Regions from separate parts of the Stenotrophomonas sp. 364 genome, predicted to be linked through region 1. Evidence: riboswitches for the same ligand, from Rfam matches in the RefSeq annotation. Region 1 holds a riboswitch; the other holds the start of a gene.
The links. Region 1 has a riboswitch for glycine ahead of GQ674_RS17130 (trimeric intracellular cation channel family protein). Riboswitches for the same ligand answer to the same signal wherever they lie in the genome.

Region 1 (7,653 bases):
GCCAGGTTGAACGAGAACGTCACCGCCGGGAACTGGCCCACGTGGTTGATCAATAGATGCGCGGGGCGCTGCTCGATGCGCGCGATGCCATTCAACGCCACCTGCCTGCCATCCGGCCCGGCCACGTGCAGGCGCGCGATGGCGTCCGGCCCGAAGGCCGCGTCCGGGCGCGCTTCCAGCACCACCCGGTACTGGTTGGCCTGGGTGAAGATGGTGGAGATCTGGCGCTGGCCGAACGCGTCGTACAGCGCATCGGCCACCGCGTCCACGCTGATGCCCAGGCGCGCGGCGGCGACGCGGTCGATCAGCACGTGCGCCTGCAGGCCCTGGTCCTGCAGGTCGCTGGCCACGTCGGCCAGGGCTGGGGACTGCTGCAGGTGGGCCAGCAACCGGGGCGTCCATTGCGCAAGCTGGTCGCTGTCGGGGCTGGTCAGGGTGAACTGGTATTGGGTGCGGCTGATCCGGTCCTCGATGCCCAGTTCCTGCACCGGCTGCAGGTACAGCGTGATGCCGGGCACGTGCGCCACGCGCTGCTGCAGGCGCGCGATGATCGCTTGTGCGTCGCTGCTGCGCTGCGCGTGTGGTTTCAGTTCGATCAGCAACCGGCCACTGTTGAGCGTGGCGTTGTTGCCGTCCACGCCGATGAACGAGGACAGGCTGGCCACGTCCTCATCGTCCAGCAGTGCCGACGCAAGCGCCTGCTGGCGCTGCGCCATGGCCTGGAACGAGATCGACTGCGGCGCTTCGCTGATGCCCTGGATCAGGCCAGCGTCCTGCACCGGGAAGAAACCCTTGGGCACCCACACGTACAGCGCGGCGGTGAGCAGCAGGGTGGCCACGGTGGCGCCCAGCATCAGCGGCTGGCGCTGCAGCACCCAGTGCAGCTGGCGGTCGTAGATCGCCACCACGCGGTCGAACGGGTCGCCCTGCTGCGCCGATTCCTGGCCGTCGGCATCGCGGCGGGTGGCATGCCCGGCCTTGAGCAGGCGCGCGCACATCATCGGGGTCAGCGTCAGCGAGACCAGCAGCGAAATGCCGATCGCCACCGCCAGGGTGATCGCGAACTCGTGGAACAGCTTGCCCACCACGTCGGCCATGAACAGCAGCGGGATCAGCACCGCGATCAGCGACAGGGTCAGCGAGATCAGGGTGAAGCCGATCTGCCGGGCGCCCTTCAGTGCCGCCTGCATCGGCGTGGCGCCGCGCTCCAGATGGCGGGCGATGTTCTCCAGCATCACGATCGCATCGTCGACCACGAAGCCGGTGGCGATGGTGAGCGCCATCAGGGTGAGGTTGTTGAGTGAGAACCCGGCCAGCAGCATCACCCCGAAGGTGCCCACCAGCGACAGCGGCACCGCGATGCTGGGAATGATCGTGGCCGGTATGTTGCGCAGGAACACGAAGGTGACCATCACCACCAGCGCGATGGCGATCAGCAGTTCGTGCTGCACGCCACGGATGGAGGCGCGGATCGATTCGGTGCGGTCGCTCAGCACCGCCACGTCCACGCCCTTGGGCAGCGATGCCTGCAGCTGCGGCAGCAGCGCCCGCACCTGGTCCACCACGGCGATCACGTTGGCACCGGGCTGGCGCTGGATGTTGATCAGCACCGCCGGCGTGGTGCCCGACCACGCGGCCAGCTGGCGGTTTTCCGCGCCGTCTTCGATTGTGGCCACGTCGCCCAGGCGCAGCGGCGCGCCGTCCTTGTAAGCCAGGATCAGCGCCCGGTACTCGGCCACCGAGCGCATCTGGTCGTTGGCATCGAGCATGATCGCGCGGGTGGGGCCGTCGAAGCTGCCCTTGGGCATGTTGACGTTGGCCGCGCCGATCGCGGTGCGGATGCTGGCCATGCTCAGCCCGTTGGCGGCCAGCGCCGACGGATTCACCTGGATGCGCACCGCCGGGCGCTGCCCGCCGGCCAGGCTGACCAGGCCCACGCCCGGCAGCTGCGACAGGCGCTGGGCCATGCGCGTATCCACCAGGTCGTGCACCTGCGGCAGCGACAGCCCCTGCGAGGTTACCGCCAGGGTCAGGATCGGCGTATCAGCCGGGTTGACCTTGCGGTACACCGGTGGCACCGGCAGGTCGTCGGGCAGGAAGCTGTCGGCGGCGTTGATCGCGGCCTGCACTTCCTGCTCGGCCACGCCGAGGGCGACCTCCAGCGAGAACTGCAGGGTGATCACCGAGGCGCCGCCGGAGCTGGTGGACGACATCTGCTTCAGCCCGGGAATCTGGCCGAGCTGGCGCTCCAGCGGCGCGGTCACCGCACGGGTGGTCACCCCCGGGCTGGCACCGGTATACAGCGTGGTGACCTGGATGATCGGGTAATCCACCTGCGGCAGTGCCGCCACCGGCAGCAGCCGGTAGGCCAGGATGCCGGACAGCAGCAGCGCCACCATCAGCAGCGTGGTGGCGACCGGGCGCTCGATGAAGGGCCGCGAGAGGTTCATGCGCCGGTCCGCGGCGCGTCCACCTGTGTTGTCGGCGTGGGCACCACCTCCACCGGCGCACCTTCGCGCAGGCCGTCGATGCCTTCTACCACCACCCGCTCGCCGGCCTTGAGGCCTTCGCGCACCGAGACGCGCTCGCCATCGGCCGGGCCCAGTACCACGTTGCGCAGGTGCGAGGTGTTGTTCGGCGCGATCACGTACACATAGCTGCCCTTGCTGCCGAACTGCACGGCGGCGTTGGGAATCACCACCGCATCGGCACTGCTGACCTGCAGGCGGATGTTGACGAACTGGTTGGGGAACAGCGCCTCGTCGGCATTGGCGAACTGCGCGCGCAGCTTCAGCGTGCCGGTGGCGGTGTCGATGCGGTTGTCCAGGCTGGACAGCACGCCGCTGCCGAGCGCCTGACGCTCTTCGCGATCCCAGGCTTCCACCGTGAGGTCGGGCGTGGCGCGCACGGCGGCCACCACCGCTGGCAGGTCCGGCTCGGGCACGGTGAACAGCACGCTGATCGGCGTGGTCTGGGTGATGGTGGCCAGCGGTTCGGTATCGCCGCTGCGCACCAGGTTGCCCACGTCCACGTTGCGCAGGCCCATGCGCCCGGCCACCGGCGCGGTGATGCGGGTGTACTGCAGCTGCAGGCGGGCTTCGTCCACCGCGGCCTGGTCGGTCTGCCGACGGCCCTGCAGCTGGCGCACCTTGCTCTGCTGGTCGCTCAGGTCCTGGGCAGAGACGAAGTGCTTGGCCTGTAGTTCGCTGTAACGCTTGAGCTGGGTCTGCGCGTTGTCCAGTTCGGCCAGGTTCTGCTGCTGGGTGCCCAGCGCACGCGTCAATGCCACCTGGTAGGGACGCGGGTCGATCTCGGCGATCAGGTCGCCGGCCTTGACGTGCTCGCCCTCGCGGAACGACAGCCGCAGCAGTTCGCCGTCCACGCGGCTGCGCAGGCTCACCGTATGCAACGGCGTCACCGTGCCCAGCGCCTTCAGGCGCACCACCAGGTCTTCGCGCACCACCGTGGCCACGCGCACCGGTGTTGCAGTGCTCGCGGGCGCGGCTTCGGCGGCCGGCGCGGGCGACAACACCCGCCAGGCGATCACGGCGGCGGCCAGCACGGCCCCGACCAACAGCGGTTTGAACAGACGACGGGAACGCGAGGGGAGCGGGGCAGACATGGGGCATCCTGCGCGTACGCCACACGGCGAACGCGTCCATGGTTTACCGGCCCGTGGGGGCAGGCGAGGCGAAGTGGGGTTGTCTGGCGGGGCCGCTGGTCGAATGCCGCAGCGTGGCTGGATACCGACCCGGGAGGGGCGGGGGCGTCATGGTACCGCGTGTGGGTGCCTGCACTCACATGACCTTGGTCATGGAGCGGAGACGGTCGGGTGCTACCGGTGCATTGAACGGTCCGTTCAATGCACCTCGTCGCGGTAGACGAACTTGGGCATTTCCCATTTGAAGTGGATGGCCAGCAGGCGCAGCAGGAAGCCGCCGCCCAAACACCACAGCGTGGCCGCGTTGATCGACACGCCCAGCTCCAGCAGGCCCAGGTAGGCCGCGCCGGTGAACAGGGTGATCACCGCATACAGTTCCTTCTGGAAGATCAGCGGCACCTCGTTGCACAGCACGTCGCGCAGCACGCCGCCGAAGGCGCCGGTCAGCATGCCCGAGATCAGCACGATCGGCGCGGCGTGGCCGGCATCGCGCGCCACCGCGCAGCCGATCAGGGTGAAACAGATCAGCCCCAGCCCATCCAGCACCAGGAAGGTGCGGCGGAAGTGGTGCATCCAGCGCGCCACCCAGGTGGCGATCAACGCCGCGCAGATGGTGAAGCCCAGGTACTCGGGGTGCTTCACCCAGCCCAGCGGATAGTGGCCCAGCACGATGTCGCGCAGCGAGCCACCGCCCAGCGCGGTGACGCAGGCAATGATGACCACGCCGAACAGGTCCATGCGCCGCCGTCCGGCGGACAGCGCGCCGGTCATGGCTTCGGCGGAAATGGCGATGAGGTAGATCAGGGAGAGCAGCATGGGGGAGGCTCCGGGCACGTCAGGCGGGGACGGAAGCACGCACATCGCACGCCAGCGCGGGGCACTGTCGTGAGGGTGGGATTCCGTTGCCGCTCCCGCTGTCCTTTTGCCTGAGAGTTCGGTGGCCAAGGCCACGTGCCCCTTCGGCGGGTCATTGAAGACCTCTCTCCAGATCGGCGTGCTGGATGCATGGTTGGTGGCGTTCCGAGCCACCGGCCTGAGCGATTATGGGAGCCTGCGCCTTCGGCGGGTGCCAGCGTGGCACCTCTGTCCTGCATCCGGGGCGGATTCTAGCAGCCGCCGGGCACTCTCCGGTGGATAATCCCGGTATGCCCGCTGAACCCGCCCCCTGGTACGTGTACCTGCTGGAATGCCGCAACGGCAGTTACTACGCCGGCATCAGCAACGATGTGGACGCCCGCTTCCAGGCCCATCTGGCCGGCAAGGGCGCCAAGTACACCCGCGCCCACCCGCCGGTGAAGCTGCTGGCCATGCGCGCCTACCCGGACCGGGCAACCGCCTCCAAGGCCGAATGGCAGCTCAAGCGGCAACCGCGGGCGCGCAAGCTGGCGTGGCTGCAGGCCACCCCGTAGCGCCGGGCTCTGCGCGGCTGCGCGTGGCGCTGGCTCGCCGTCACGGCGTAGGCCACAATCAGCCGACCACAGGGAGGGAACCAGGATGTTCGATCTCCAACGAAAGCCGCTGTCACGACCGCGCATGGCGTGGCTCCTGTCGTTCCCCGCACTGCTGTTCGGCCTGGTGATCGCCGCGCCTGCATCGGCGGCCACGCCCGTGAACGCACTGCGGTATGGCGACATCGCCCCGGCCGATTCCTTCCGTGCCGCCTACGCCCCCGATGCCATAGCGGCCGCGCGCATCTCGCTCGACCCGGGCAAGGTACCTGCCAACCTTCGTGGCCTGGTGCCGCTGGCCGAATACTGGGGCATCGGCGATGACGTCCTCCGCGAGATGCTGCAGGAGGGGGAGAGCCCGGCGAAGAAGAAGGCGCTGGCCGATGCGGTCAACCCGCACAATGCGGCGATCACGGCCTGGTTGGACAGTTGGCCGCAGGGCGAGCCAATGAGCGACGAGGCGGCCGCCTTCATGTACATGCAGCAGGGCCTGGACGAGATGGGGCTGTTCCAGGCGCGCTGATCCTCCTCTCTCTACCGGATGAACCCCTGCGATGACCCCGCTTGCCCTGCTGCTCGCCCTTGTCGGCGCTACTCCATCGGCCACCCCCGCCATCGATCCCGCCACGCGTGCCGCGATCGAAGCCACCTGCCTGGACTACGTGGACGGCCAGCTCGAAGGCGACCCGGCCCGCGTGGCGCGTTCGCTGCACCCGGACCTGGCCAAGCGCGCGATCCTCGGCGACACCCCGGATGAGCGCCTCGGCCTGCGCCGGATGTCGAAGGAAGAGCTGGTGGAACTCACCCGGCAGGGCGCATTGAAAACCCCGAAAGACCAGTGGAAGCGCAGCTGCACGCTGCTCGACGTCACCGGCAACGCCGCCTCGGTGCGGTTGGAAACGCCGTGGTTCGTGGACTACTTCCACATGGGCCGGTTCGGCGCGCGTTGGATCATCGTCAATGCGCTGTGGTACAGCAAACCCAAGGCAACAGCAAAGTGACGACCACGCACGGCGATAGCGAGGCGGGGTATCGGTTCGGGCCGAGCGAGGTCGATGCCGTGCTGCGTGCACGGCCGGAGAAGCGCTACGCCTATTTCGTCAATCGCGTGGCCGACTGGGAAGAAGTGTGGGGATTGCGCAACGCCGATGGCTGGGTGATGTCGGCCACCGATGCGGGTGAACAGGTGGCACCGTTCTGGCCGTTCCGCGCGTTCGCCGAACGTGCGGCGGTAGGCAGCTGGTCGAACACGTGGCCGGAAAGGATCGCGCTGCACGCCTTCCTGGAGCGCTGGCTGCCCGGCCTTGCCGGTGACGGTCGGCGGGTCTGTGTCCTGCCCGACGAACACGGCCAGGGCGCCACCGTGGAGCCTGCCACGCTGAAGGCCGATATCGAAGAAGAGCGGGAAAGACTCGAATAGTCTGCGGGAGACGAACGCGCGCGATTGACCGCCCGCCACGTCATCGCGATCATGCCATGAGCCCCGCGCGTTTCCACAATGCAAGCCCGCATTGCACCCCTGCCGACAAGGACGCCACATGACCGATACAACCGCACAACGACAGGCGCAGGCACTGGCCGCCATCCAGCAGGCCGTGGGCACCGAAGCCGGCGAAGACGGCGTGGATCTGTTCGCCGACCACCACCGCGACGAACTGCCGCCCAGCTATTGGCAGCAGCACCTGGGCGACGTTGCGCCGACGTCGGCCGCCATCATCGGCCTGCTGGAATTCAAGTCGGCCTGGGGCGAAAACGAGAGCGAGTATTTCGATTTCACCCTGCCGGGGGACGTCACCAACTACGTGGTGTCGGTGCACTTCGATGAAGCCGGCGAGGTCGACGGGATCGCGATGGAAAGCTGATGCACCGGGGCGAAGTCACCGCGATGGGTTCACCCCTAACGCGGCGGCAGCACGAACATCAGGAATACGCACACCACCAGAATGCCCACCAGCACCCAGCGCAGCCCCGCCGGTGACAGCACGCCGAACAGGCGCAGCGCGCTGGCAGCGAAGTGGTGCCCGCAGTTCGGACAACGCACCTGCATCTGCACGTGGCGCGGGGTGATCGCGTTGAAGAACATCGGCACACCGCTGCGCACCAATGCCCTGCGGCTGTCGAACACGGCCGCGCAGCCCGGACAGGTTTCGCGGTTGCTCATGGCGTGGGCGGCGGCGGGGTGTCGCTGGGCAGCTTCGGCCTGCGGTCCTCACGGTCATCCCCGAAGATGATCCGCGCACTGCGCTGGTAGCTCCAGTACGCCACCGCCCAGTTGAGCAGCACCACGATGCGGTTGCGGAAGCCGATCAGGAAGAACACGTGTGCGGCCAGCCAGAACCACCAGGCCAGCACGCCGGACAACTGCAGCCTGCCCAGGTGCACGATGGCCGCCATGCGCCCGATCGTGGCCAGGTTGCCGAAGTCCTGGTACTTGAACGGGCCCGGCGCCGGTTTGTCCTCCAGCCGCGCGCGGATGATCGCCGCCACGTGCTTGCCCATCTGCTTGGCTGCCGGTGCCACGCCGGGCACCGGCCGGCCGTCGGC
Region 2 (7,653 bases), 770 kb from region 1:
GCATTCGTGCGGCACCAGCACCGAAGTGTCCCTTCCCTGCCTGTTCTCGCCCTACGGTCGGCACGACTACGACGAGAAGAAGATCCGCGCGCACCAGTCGTTGCTGCACGTGCTGGACCGCGCCGGCATCAGCACGCTGTGGCGTGACAACCAGTCCGGCTGCAAGGGGGTCTGCGAGGGCCTGCCGATGCAGGCGCTGGACGATGCCAGGCACCCGCAGCTGTGCGCCAACGGACGCTGCATGGACGAGATCCTGATCGACGACCTGGCCGCACAGGTACGCGCCAGACCCGGCGACCGGGTGGTGGTGCTGCACCAGCTGGGCAACCACGGGCCGAGCTATTTCGAGCGCTACCCGGCCCGCTTCCGCCACTTCACGCCCACCTGCGACACCGCCGACCTGGGCAAGTGCAGCCGCGAGCAGATCACCAACAGTTACGACAACGCACTGCTCTACACCGACCACCTGCTGTCGCGCACGATCGGCACGCTGAAAGGCATGGACGACTACGACACGGCGATGATCTACCTGTCCGACCACGGTGAATCACTGGGCGAAAAGGGCCTGTTCCTGCACGGCGTGCCGTATGCGATTGCACCACAGGAACAGACGCGGGTACCGATGACGATGTGGTTCTCCCCGTCCTTCGCCGCCAACCGCGGCCTCAACCTGGCCTGCGTGCGCCAGCGCGCGACGCAGTACACCGACCACGACAACCTGTTCCCCTCGGTGCTGGGGCTGATGCAGGTGAAGACGTCGGTGTATGAGCGCGACCGCGATCTGTTTGCGGCGTGCGAAGGGTAAGTTTCAACGGGCTGTTCGATTCAGCGCGCGGCGAGTCAGGCCAGAGCGTGGCGGGACACGCCGCAAGTACGTCCGTGTAGGCTCGTGAGCGCCATCCATGGCGCCCACGAGCCCCCAGGGATGGGTTTACGGCGTGTCCCGCCAACCCACCCACACCGACCCGCTTCCGGAGTGTCGCCGCCAACGGCTTTTACAGGGCGTGCGCAGTGGACGTTGCTGCCCTGCCCCTTGCGGTGTGACGGGCGCTTCACTAGCCTTCGCCGGTCTGTCACCACCCAAGGATGTCCCCGTGAACCACCGCCCGCTCCTGCTGGCCCTGGCTGTCAGTGCTGCCGCACTGACGCTGGCGGCCTGCCAGAAGGAAACGACCCCGGCCGATGCCCCCGCCGCGGCTGCTGCCACCCCGACCGAAACCGCGGACCAGTTCATCGCCCGCGTCAACGCCGAGTACAAGGCCATGTACCCGGAAATGACCTCGGCACAGTGGCTCTCCTCGACCTACATCAACGAGGATTCCGAGCGCGTGGCGGCCAAGGCCAACGAACGCTGGCTCACCGTCCTCAACGGCTGGATCACCCAGGCCGGCACGTATGACGGCAAGCCCATGAGCGAGGATACCAAGCGCCAGATCCACCTCCTCAAACTCATGACCTCCATGCCCGCCCCGCGCGACCCGGCCAAGCTCTCCGAGCTCACCCGCATCGCCAGCCGCATGGAAGGCGCCTACGGCGCGGGCAGGTACTGCACCGATGATGCCAACCCCGCCACCTGCCGCCAGCTTGGCGACCTCGAACAGGTCCTCGCCCGCAGCCGCGACTATGACAAACAGCTTGACGCCTGGCAGGGCTGGCACGCCACCACCAAACCCATGCGCGCCGACTACCAGCGCTTCGTCGGCCTCGTCAACGAAGGTGCCAAGGAAATGGGCTTCGCCGACGCCGGCCAGATGTGGCGCAGCGGCTACGACATGCCCCCCGAGCAGATCGGCCCGGAAACCGACCGCCTGTGGGAACAGGTCAAGCCCATGTACGAACAGCTGCACTGCTACGCCCGTACCAAGCTTGACACCACCTACGGCAAGGACAAGGCCGAAACCGAGGGTGGCCTGATCGCCGCCCACCTGCTCGGCAACATGTGGCAGCAGGACTGGTCCAACCTCTGGGACCAGCTGGAGCCGTATCCCGGCGCCGGCAGCCTGGACATCACCGCCGCACTGGAAAAGCAGTACCAGACCAACCTCAGCGGCGCGCTGGCCAAGGCCGGTGGCAATAGCGCCACCGTCGAAGCGCAGTTCAAGGCGCAGCGCGAGGCCGAACTGCGTACCGCCAAGCAGATGACCGAACGTGCGCAGGACTTCTACGTCTCCCTCGGCATGCCCGCGCTGCCCAAGTCGTACTGGGACAAGACCCAGTTCATCAAGCCGCTGGACCGCGACGTGGTCTGCCATGCCAGCGCCTGGGACATGAACATGGATGGCGACGTGCGCACCAAGATGTGCATCAAGCCTACCGAAGAGAACTTCACCACCATCTACCACGAGCTGGGCCACATCTATTACGACCTGGCCTACAACCCGCTGCCGCCGCTGTTCCAGGGCGGTGCCAACGATGGCTTCCACGAAGCGATCGGCGACACCATCGTGCTGGCGATGACCCCGCAGTACCTCAACTCCATCGGCCTGGTCGACAAGCCGCAGGAAAGCCGCGAGGCCACCATCAACGCGCAGATGCGCATGGCCCTCAGCGGCGTGTCGTTCCTGCCGTTCGGCCTGATGATCGACCGCTGGCGCTGGGGCGTGTTCGACGGCTCCATCACCCCGGACCACTACAACCAGGCATGGTGGGACCTGAAGGCCAAGTACCAGGGCGTGGCCCCGGTGGGCGCGCGCGGTGAGGAGTTCTTCGATCCGGGTGCCAAGTACCACGTGCCGGGCAACACCCCGTACACCCGCTACTTCCTGGCGCGCATCCTGCAGTTCCAGTTCTACAAGGGCCTGTGCGATGCCTCCGGCTACAAGGGCCCGCTGCACCAGTGCAGCTTCTACGGCAACAAGGAAGCCGGGCAGAAGTTCTGGGCGATGCTGAGCAAGGGTGCCAGCCAGCCGTGGCAGGCCACGCTGCGTGAGATCACCGGTGGCGACAAGCTCGATGCGGGTCCGATGATCGAGTACTTCACCCCGGTCAACGACTGGTTGAAGCAGCAGAACCAGGGCCAGATGTGCGGCTGGAAGGCACCGGCGGCCACCGCCGCGGCCGCCCCGGCCGCGACCGCACCGGCGGCACGCTGACCGGGCGCTGGGGCCGGCCGTTGGTCGGCTCCATCGCTGCATGAAAAAAAACCGGCCGAAAGGCCGGTTTTTTCTTGAATGCAGCCACGCATGGCGTGGCTCTACCCGCCCGGCCTCAGGATTTCGTCGGGGTCTTCAGGCTGGCCGCAAGTTCGGTCTTGAACTGCTCGAAGTCCTTGCCATCGGCCTTGGCCTCGGCATGCGCGGCGTCCTTCAGTGCATCCGAATACACCAGGCGCACCGGCGTGCCCTGGCGTTCGTGCAGTTCGGCGGCCTGCATGATCAGCGCCAGCACGCGGGCGGCACTGGGGGTCTGGCCGGCGATACGGCCGTCCATGCCCAGCACCCATTCGCCGTCGCGGCGCACCACGCCGGCCAGCAGCGTGCGCTGCTGGTCGCGCAGTTCGGCATGCGGTTCGACCGGCGAGGCGGCGGCCTGCTCACGGTTGGCGGCCAGGGTTTCGCGGCGCCGGCGAATGTCGCGGCGCAGTTTGGAGGTGGTCGACATCAGGAACGTCCGGACTGCATCAAAGTGGGAAGGATACCGCACGCGCCTCTCCACGCCCGTCCATACCGGTGCAGCAAGCCCTGCAGACGTGGCCGGGCGTGGCGGCTCATTCGATCGGGGTCAGCACCGCACGGCGTTGTTCGCAGTGGCGTTCCCAGTACCAGAAACTGGCCCCCACGGCGAAGAAGCCGGCATAGCCCAGCGCAAGATGCAGCGGCTTGGCACTGAGCAGCGGCGAGACCACACCGGCCACCACGGTGTTGATCATCAGCTGGATGAACATCTGCATCGACGAGGCCAGCCCGCGCTGGTGCGGGTACATGTCCAGCACCGCCAGCGCCAGGATCGGGAAGATCAGCGCCATGCCCACGCCACCGAGGAAGATCGGCAGCACCGCCCACGGCAGCATGATCTGCGGCACCGCGAGCACATAGCCGAGGTTGAGGGCCGCCGAGACCGCGCACAGGCCGAAGCCGATGCCGATCTGGCGCTGCGCGGTCAGGCGCCCGGCCATGCGCCCGGACAGGAACGAGCCCATCGTCATTCCGCCGATGGTGGGGATGAACAGCCACGCAAAGCCGCCCTCGCCCAGCTTGAGGTGCTGCATGACGAACACCGGCGCCGAGGCGATGTACAGGAATATGCCGGAGAAGTTGAACGCACCGGCCGCCGCCAGCCGCAACAGGCGCGGGTTGGAGCCCATGCGCAGGTAGCTGCGCAGCAGTGCGCGCATCGACAACGGCGTGCGTGCCTCCACCGGGTGGGTTTCGGGCAGCCACTTGCCCGTGGCCAGCAGCAGGATTACCCCGAACAGCACCAGGAACCAGAAAATCAGCGGCCAGTCGCCCCCGCCAAGCAGGATCCAGCCGCCGATGATCGGCGCGATCGCCGGGGCCACGCCGAAGATCATCGACACCTGGCTCATCAGCCGCTGTGCGTCGGCCCCGTGGTACAGGTCACGGATCACCGCACGGCCGACGATCACCCCGACCCCGGCGGTGACGCCCTGCAGCGCGCGGAACACCAGCAGCGTGGTCATGTCGCGCGACAGCGCGCAGCCGATCGAGGCGCCGATGAACAGCACCAGCCCGCCGATGATTACCCGCTTGCGCCCGAACGCATCGGACAGCGGGCCGTGCGCCAGGCTCATCAGGCCGTAGAACAGCAGGTACACGCTGATGGTCTGCTGCACCGCCACCTGGTCCACCTGCATGCGCTCGCCCAGCAGCAGGAAGGCCGGGAAAATGGTGTCGATCGAGAACGGACCGAACATCGCCAGGCCTGCAAGCAGCAGGGCCAGGCGGCGGGTCGAGGGCGAGGCGGGCGTCATGCGGTCTTCCGTCTGGGCCATGCGCAAATGCACGGCGGGCGCCAGCCCGGAACGGGCGGCGCCAGATGAATACGAGGATCCGGCCATGATAGGCCTTTGCCGGCCCCCGCACCATGCCACCGGTCCCATTCCGGGGCGTCTGGCGGCCCCCATTCATCCCGCGTAGGGCCGCAGCCGGCAAAGCCGCTGGGCTATAATCGCCGGGCTACATGGTGGGAGAAGCGGCGCTTTGTTTTGAAGCACCCGCTGCCGAAGGCGCAACGCCCGTAATCGCTCAGGCCCGATACCACTCGCATCAAAACTCTGGAGAGACCGGCCACTGCCGGCGCCGAAGGGGCACGAAGCACGCAGATGCGCGCTTTTAAACTCTCAGGCAAAAGGACAGAGGGGCACCCAGGAAGACCGCAGGGTCCGGTGGTTCGCGCGCGCGTGCGATGCACCCCGGCCAGGCAGACTTCCAAACGTGCGTGCCCACTCTTCGAGATGCCAGCCATGTCCCAGAATACTTCCGTCCCGCGTGCCCCTTCCCTGCGCGAGCTTGAACACAGCCACGCGTTCGTCGAACGCCACATCGGCCCCAACGACGCCGAAATCGCGCAGATGCTCGACGTGGTTGGCCACGCCTCGCTGGACGCACTGACCGATGCGATCGTGCCCGCCGGGATCAAGTCGCCGGCGGCGCTGGCATTGCCCGAGTCGCTGACCGAAGTGCAGGCACTGGCGAAGATCCGCGCCATCGCCGACAAGAACCAGGTGTTCCGCACCTTCATCGGCCAGGGCTACTACGGCACGCTCACCCCGAACGTGATCCTGCGCAACGTGCTGGAAAACCCGGCGTGGTACACCGCCTACACCCCGTACCAGGCCGAGATTTCGCAGGGCCGCATGGAAGCGCTGATCAACTTCCAGACCCTGTGCGCCGACCTGACCGGCATGGAAATTGCCAACGCCTCGCTGCTGGACGAAGCCACCGCGGCAGCGGAAGCGATGACCCTGGCCAAGCGTTCGGCCAAGAGCAAGTCCGACACCTTCTTCGTGCACGACGCGGTGCACCCGCAGACGCTGGAACTGCTGCGCACGCGCGCCGAGCCGATGGGCATCGTGCTGCGCGTGGGCACCCCGGCCGAGGCCATGGAAGCAGAAGCCTACGGCGTGCTGCTGCAGTACCCGGACACCTTCGGCCATGTGGGTGACTACAAGGCGCTGGCCGATGCCGTGCACGCGCGCGGTGGCCTGGTTGCCGTGGCCACCGACCTGCTGGCACTGACCCTGATCGCCGCCCCCGGCGAATGGGGCGCGGACATCGTGGTGGGCAACTCGCAGCGGTTCGGCGTCCCGTTCGGTTTCGGTGGCCCGCATGCCGCGTTCATGGCCTGCCGCGACGCCTACAAGCGCTCGATGCCGGGCCGCCTGATCGGCGTGTCGGTCGACGCCCAGGGCAACGCGGCCTACCGCCTCACCCTGCAGACCCGCGAGCAGCACATCCGCCGCGAGAAGGCCACCTCCAACATCTGCACCGCGCAGGTGCTGCTGGCAGTGATGGCCTCGATGTACGCGGTGTACCACGGTCCGGAGGGCCTGACCCGGATCGCCCGCCGCACCCACCGCCTGGCCGCGATCCTGGCCAGTGCGCTGCGCGCTGCCGGCGTCAACGTGGGCGAGCACTTCTTCGACACCCTGCACGTCAAGGACATCGATGCCAAGGCGATCCACGCCAAGGCCGCCGCCGCGCGCATCAACCTGCGCGCGATCGACAGCGAAGCGGTTGGCATCAGCCTGGATGAAACCACCACCCGCGAGGACATCGTGGCCCTGGGCCAGCTGTTCGGTGCCACGGTGGACGTGGATGCCCTGGACGCCCGCACCGCCGACGCGCTGCCGGCCGGCCTGGTGCGCACCAGCGCATTCCTGACCCACCCGGTGTTCAACACCCACCACAGCGAACACGAACTGCTGCGCTACCTGCGTTCGCTGGCGGACAAGGACCTGGCCATGGATCGCACCATGATCCCGCTGGGCAGCTGCACCATGAAGCTCAACGCCACCGCCGAGATGATTCCGGTGACCTGGCCGGAGTTCGCCGACATCCACCCGCTGGCCCCGGCCGACCAGGCCACCGGCTACAAGGAACTGATCGAGAGCCTGGAGGCGATGCTGGTGGAATGCACCGGCTACGACGCGGTGAGCCTGCAGCCCAACTCGGGCGCGCAGGGCGAGTACGCCGGCCTGCTGGCGATCCGCGCCTACCACCGCTCGCGCGGTGACGACCACCGTGACGTGTGCCTGATCCCGGATTCGGCGCACGGCACCAACCCGGCGTCCGCGCAGATGTGCGGCATGAAGGTGGTGGTGACCAAGACCGACGCCAACGGCAACGTCGATGTGGAAGACATCCGCGTCAACGCCGAGAAGTACAGCGACCGCCTGGCCGCGATCATGATGACCTACCCGTCCACGCACGGCGTGTTCGAGGAAGAGGTGGTGGAGATCTGCGAGATCATCCACAAGCACGGCGGCCAGGTGTACACCGACGGCGCCAACATGAACGCGCTGGTCGGCGTGGCCAAGCCCGGCAAGTGGGGCTCGGACGTGTCGCACCTGAACCTGCACAAGACCTTCTGCATTCCGCACGGCGGCGGCGGCCCGGGCGTGGGCCCGTGTGCGGTCAAGTCGCACCTGGCGCCGTTCCTGCCGGGCAAGCTGGGCGACAACGGCCCGGTGGG

Region 2: it holds a riboswitch for glycine, as region 1 does, so the genes downstream of both, gcvP (aminomethyl-transferring glycine dehydrogenase) here and GQ674_RS17130 (trimeric intracellular cation channel family protein) in region 1, are expected to answer to the same signal.

The regions. Positions count from the first base shown of each region.
Region 1 is NZ_CP047135.1:3,805,844-3,813,496, reverse strand. It holds gene GQ674_RS17140 (MdtB/MuxB family multidrug efflux RND transporter permease subunit) at 1-2,450, opposite strand, end outside; gene GQ674_RS17135 (MdtA/MuxA family multidrug efflux RND transporter periplasmic adaptor subunit) at 2,447-3,622, opposite strand; gene GQ674_RS17130 (trimeric intracellular cation channel family protein) at 3,860-4,477, opposite strand; glycine riboswitch at 4,568-4,659, opposite strand; glycine riboswitch at 4,668-4,762, opposite strand; gene GQ674_RS17125 (GIY-YIG nuclease family protein) at 4,807-5,070, shown strand; gene GQ674_RS17120 (hypothetical protein) at 5,195-5,632, shown strand; gene GQ674_RS17115 (nuclear transport factor 2 family protein) at 5,664-6,110, shown strand; gene GQ674_RS17110 (DUF2750 domain-containing protein) at 6,107-6,529, shown strand; gene GQ674_RS17105 (DUF2004 domain-containing protein) at 6,648-6,971, shown strand; gene GQ674_RS17100 (hypothetical protein) at 7,007-7,270, opposite strand; gene GQ674_RS17095 (NAD(P)/FAD-dependent oxidoreductase) at 7,267-7,653, opposite strand, start outside.
Region 2 is NZ_CP047135.1:3,036,448-3,044,100, forward strand. It holds gene GQ674_RS13880 (phosphoethanolamine--lipid A transferase) at 1-805, shown strand, start outside; gene GQ674_RS13885 (M2 family metallopeptidase) at 1,095-3,092, shown strand; gene GQ674_RS13890 (hypothetical protein) at 3,208-3,600, opposite strand; gene GQ674_RS13895 (multidrug effflux MFS transporter) at 3,707-4,930, opposite strand; glycine riboswitch at 5,224-5,325, shown strand; gene gcvP (aminomethyl-transferring glycine dehydrogenase) at 5,414-7,653, shown strand, end outside.